DNA from 2 places in the Dermatophilus congolensis genome. Region 2 is predicted to be linked to the other one. Evidence: predicted binding sites of a transcription regulator. Region 2 holds the regulator's gene; the other holds the start of a gene.

Region 1 (2,459 bases), 940 kb from region 2:
GCCCAAGATGGTGGCGGTTCGGCCGGGCTGTTCGGCCAAGGGGCCCCACCAGATGGCGCATTCGAGGACGTCGCCGTGCAGGGAGGTCCATTCGGCTTGGGTTTGGTCGGGGATGCGGTTGCGGGGGAATGCGGGGGAGAGTTTGGCGCCGGTGGCGGGGATCTGGGTGGCGACGGACTCGACGAAGGACCATGGTGGGCTGATGGTGTCGAGGTTGTGTAGGCGGGTGGCCTTGCCTGTGGAGGTGGCGTGGGTGGTGTCGCGGCGGGCTGGGTCGAGCCAAATGCCGGTGTGGGTGGTGTCAGTGGGGAGGGGAGTGTCTTCGGCTAGTCCTGTGTGTGCTTCGGCGTGGGGGAAGTGACGCAGGTTGAGGGCGGCTAGGGCTGCGGTGGCGGGGTCGGCGTCGATGGCGGTGACGGCGATGCCCAGGCTGGCGAAGGTCATAGCGTCGGAGCCGATGCCGCAGCCGAGGTCGTGGATGTGGTGGATATTGGCGCGTACGTAGCGGTGTGCGTGGTGTGCGGCGATTTCTAGGCGAGTGGCTTGTTCGAGTGCGTCGGGGGTGAAGAGCATGCCGTCGGCGAATTCGCCGAATTTGTCGGCTGCTTTGGCGCGTAGGCGGGATTGGGTGAGTGCGGCGGCGATGAGGTCGGCGGGGTAGCCGGCGTTGCGTAGTTCGGTGTTGAGTGCGGCGGCGTGGGTTTCGTCGTATGGGGGGAGGGCGGCCAGCAGGCTCCATCCTTGGGGTGAGGCGAGTTGGTGCACTGTGGCGAGGTCCATGTGCTCATCTTCTCGTGTTGTGTTGGGTTGGGCGATTTATGCACGTCGGGTTGGGTGTGGGGAATTATTTCTGGCACTCGAGTTGACCGAGTGCCAGACCAGGCCTAAATTCAGAGTTAGCACTCGTGATGTTCAAGTGCCAGCTTTGCGAGGGTGTGTGAGGTTCGCCGGTGGCGGTCCGGAGCAGCTCGCGGGTTGGCATGCATACGCGGGTACGGCGACCGGGGCTTGCGAGTTCGACCCCCGCGACGGCGTTCGCGCACCCGGCCTCCGACAATCATCGAACTTGCCCGCACTGGGTGTGGGCCCGATCGGAAGGTCGAGAACATGTCGGTTTCTCTTAAGCCGCTCGAAGACCGCATCGTCGTCAAGTCCAGCGAGGCGGAGCAGACCACGGCTTCCGGCCTGGTTATTCCGGACACCGCTAAAGAAAAGCCCCAGGAGGGCGAGGTCCTGGCTGTGGGCCCGGGCCGTTGGAACGAGAAGGGTGACGCTCGTCTTCCCCTCGACGTCAAGGTCGGTGACAAGGTCATCTACAGCAAGTACGGCGGCACCGAGATCAAGGTTGGTGGCGAGGAGTACTTGATCCTGTCGGCCCGCGACATTCTGGCCGTCGTCGCCTGATCCAGCGCAGTTCCGAGCACGGCGCGGGCCCATCGAGGCTCGCGTCGTGATCGCTATCCGCTTCCCTGTGTGGGGGCGGGGTATCTCGTCGTAGCAGCGCAAAGGTAAGGATTCTCATGGCTAAGACTCTTGAATTCAGTGACTCCGCGCGTAAGGCGTTGGAGCGGGGTGTGAACGCTCTTGCGGACACGGTCAAGGTCACGTTGGGCCCCAAGGGCCGCAACGTGGTTCTGGACAAGTCCTGGGGCGCTCCCACGATCACGAACGACGGTGTGACGATCGCTCGCGAGATTGAGCTGGAGGACTCGTACGAGAACCTCGGTGCTCAGCTGGCCAAAGAGGTCGCCACCAAGACGAACGACATCGCTGGTGATGGCACCACGACCGCAACGGTTTTGGCGCAGGCGATGGTGAACGAGGGCCTGCGTAACGTGGCTGCCGGCGCTGGCCCGGCTGCGTTGAAGCGCGGTATGGACAAGGCTGTGGCAGCGGTGAACGACCGCCTGCTCTCCAACGCCCGTGAGGTTGCCGGTAAGGACGAGGTTGCTCAGGTTGCATCCTTGTCTGCTCAGGACACCGAGATCGGTGGCCTGATCGGTGAAGCTTTCGACAAGGTCGGTAAAGACGGCGTGATCACGGTGGAGGAGTCGCAGACTTCTTCCACGGGCCTTGAGTTCACCGAAGGTATGCAGTTCGACAAGGGCTACCTCTCCCCGTACTTCGTGACGGACACCGAAAACATGGAGGCCGTCCTGGAGGACGCCTACGTGTTGGTTAACAGCGGCAAGATCTCTTCGGTGCAGGATTTGCTTCCGGTTCTGGAGAAGATCGCCCAGTCCAAGAAGCCGCTGCTCATCATCGCCGAGGACGTTGAGGGCGAAGCCCTGTCCACGCTGGTTGTTAACCGCATGCGTGAGATCCTGAAGGTCATTGCGGTTAAGGCCCCCGGCTTCGGTGACCGTCGTAAGGCCATGCTGCAGGACATCGCTACCTTGACGGGCGCGACGGTCATCAGCGAAGAGGTTGGTCTGCGTTTGGACCAGGCTGAGTTGGAC
Region 2 (2,459 bases):
GGAACAAGGTGGTCTACGAGGATGCCGAGGCGTCGCTGTGCGGTGGGGGCGAACTCGGTGATGATGCCGTTGAGGTCGTCGATTCCGCCGACGTATTCAACGACTACTCCTTCGACGCGTAGGTCATCTCCCCACACTTTTTCGACTAGTTCAGCGTCGTGTCGTCCTTCGACGAAGATGCGCGAGCCTAGTGCGACGCGGGCGCGAGCTTGAGCGAGCGCGCGGCTGCCGCTGGCTGTGTATGCGCGGCTGCGTTTAGCGGTGTTGCGGGTGGGGGCGGTGAGAGTGACGGGGGAGCCGTCGATGAGGAAGCCGGGGCCCAGAGGGAAAGCTTTGATGCGACCGCGGCGATCTTCTAGATCTACGACCTGCATGCCGCCTGCTTTTTGTACCCGCGTGATCGCTCCGACCCAGCCGGAGGCTACTTCTTCGACGACCAAACCGATTTCTGCGGGTGTCTGTGTGGATCTTCCTCGCGGGGGAGTGTGTTTGTGCGCGAGGATGTCACCGGAATATCGTTCCCGGCTCGCAGCGGCAGGGGCGGAAGATTTATGGGGGGAACGGGATCGGGGGAATTCGCGCACGCGACCATCGTAGGGGCGCACCGAGTTGGCACTCGACCGATCAGAGTGCCAACATCAAAGGGAGTCATTGATTGGCGGCCCCGCCCACACGACGGTGACCCGTCGGACTGTTTCAGGAGGTGAGTGGATGAACACCGATCGCAGGTTGACGGTCTTGTCAGCCATCATCGAGGACTACGTGGCCACCTCCGAACCGGTCGGCAGCAAATCCCTTCTCGATCGACACGCCCTGGGCGTGTCGGCTGCGACCATCCGTAACGACATGGCAGTTCTGGAAGAGCAAGGCCTCATCGCCGCGCCCCACACCAGCGCAGGGCGTATCCCCGCCGATGCGGGATACCGCCTCTTCGTAGACCGTCTAGCCCAGACCCGTTCACTTTCCCCGGCGCAAAAAAACGCCATCGCCGGATTCCTGGAAGGCGCCGTGGACCTGGATGACGTAGTGGAACGCACGACACGCCTGCTCGCTTCCCTGACCCGCCAGGTCGCGGCCATGCAATACCCCTCGCTCACTCGCTCTCGCGTCCAACACATCGAACTCCTGCCCCTAGGAGTCGAGCGCGTCATGCTCGTGCTCATCCTCGACTCTGGCCGCGTCGAGCAGCGACGCATCGACCTGCCCGAGGACATCGACCACACCTGGAACGCAGAAAACCTCAGCCACTTACGTGACCGCATCAACGCTGCCTCAGTCGGCTGCCTCCTGCCGGAAGCAGCCGTGGCGCTGCGCGCACACTTTGAAGAAAACATCGGTCCCGAACACACCCTGGTCGAGGCGCTGCTACGTGTCCTTAACGAGGCACTCGTCGAAGAGAGCGAAGAACGTGTGCTCTTGGTCGGGACAGGAAACCTTGCCCGCTTCGGAACGGACTTCCCCTTAAGCGTGGGCCCCGTCCTCGAAGCGCTCGAAGAACACATGGTGCTACTGCGGCTCTTCGGATCCCTCGCCGAAGGCGCCCCCGCTGGCGCGGTGGGCGTCAGCATCGGCCAAGAAAATCCACACGAAGGACTCGCATCAACATCTGTGGTCGGCACGGGATACGGCGTCGGTACCGATACCCTCGGAGGACTGGCTGTCATCGGTCCTACCCGCATGGATTACCCGGGCACCATGGCTGCGGTCCGCGCGGTCGCCAACTATGTCTCACGAATGCTCGGGTCATGAGACCCGAACCCTCTTCCCACGCCACCGTGCACAGAGGACACACACATGGCGAGAACGCCACAAGCGCTCGCCCCAGCGACGTGAAAACCGATATGTCCCCCAGGACAAGAAGGGCTGATTGGTGAACGACTACTACGCCGACCTCGGGGTCGAGCGCGGAGCCTCCGACGAAGAAATTAAGAAGGCCTACCGGCGCAAAGCACGCAAGCTTCACCCAGACGTCAACCCTGGCCCCGACGCTGAAGAACAGTTCAAAAAAATCAGCCAGGCCTACGACGTCCTCGGCGACCCAAGCAAACGCAAGGCCTACGACGCTGGCGCCGACCCCTACGCCTCCGGCGGTGAAGGCTACGCAGGAAACTTCAGCTTCAGCGACATCATGGACGCCTTCTTCGGCGGCGCCACCGGCGCCAGCCGCGGGCCACGCTCCCGAGTGCAACGCGGCCAAGACGCTCTCGTCCGCCTCGACATTGACCTCGCCACCGCTGTGTTCGGCGGCGAGCAAGAAATCGTCGTCGACACAGCCGAAAAATGCGGCACCTGCCACGGCGAAGGAACCGCCAACGGCACCAAACCCGTCATCTGTGACGCATGTGGCGGAGCCGGCGAAGTACAGCAAGTACAGCGCTCCTTCCTCGGCCAAGTGATGACCAGCCGCCCCTGCACCAAATGCCAGGGATACGGAACACTCATCACCAATCCCTGCTTCG

The links. The regulator HrcA, encoded in region 2, represses chaperone genes, less so after heat shock. The targets are predictions, from matches to a motif close to TTNGCACTCGNNNNNNNCGAGTGCNAA.
Region 1: a site for HrcA is predicted at 851-877, ahead of groES (co-chaperone GroES). Genes of this name have one in related genera too.

Annotation. Positions count from the first base shown of each region.
Region 1 is NZ_LT906453.1:785,014-787,472, forward strand. Features, by position in the region: gene CKV89_RS03420 (THUMP-like domain-containing protein) at 1-780, opposite strand, end outside; gene groES (co-chaperone GroES) at 1,108-1,404, shown strand; gene groL (chaperonin GroEL) at 1,521-2,459, shown strand, end outside.
Region 2 is NZ_LT906453.1:1,725,981-1,728,439, forward strand. Features, by position in the region: gene CKV89_RS07355 (DUF3097 family protein) at 1-503, opposite strand, end outside; gene hrcA (heat-inducible transcriptional repressor HrcA) at 712-1,749, shown strand; gene dnaJ (molecular chaperone DnaJ) at 1,871-2,459, shown strand, end outside.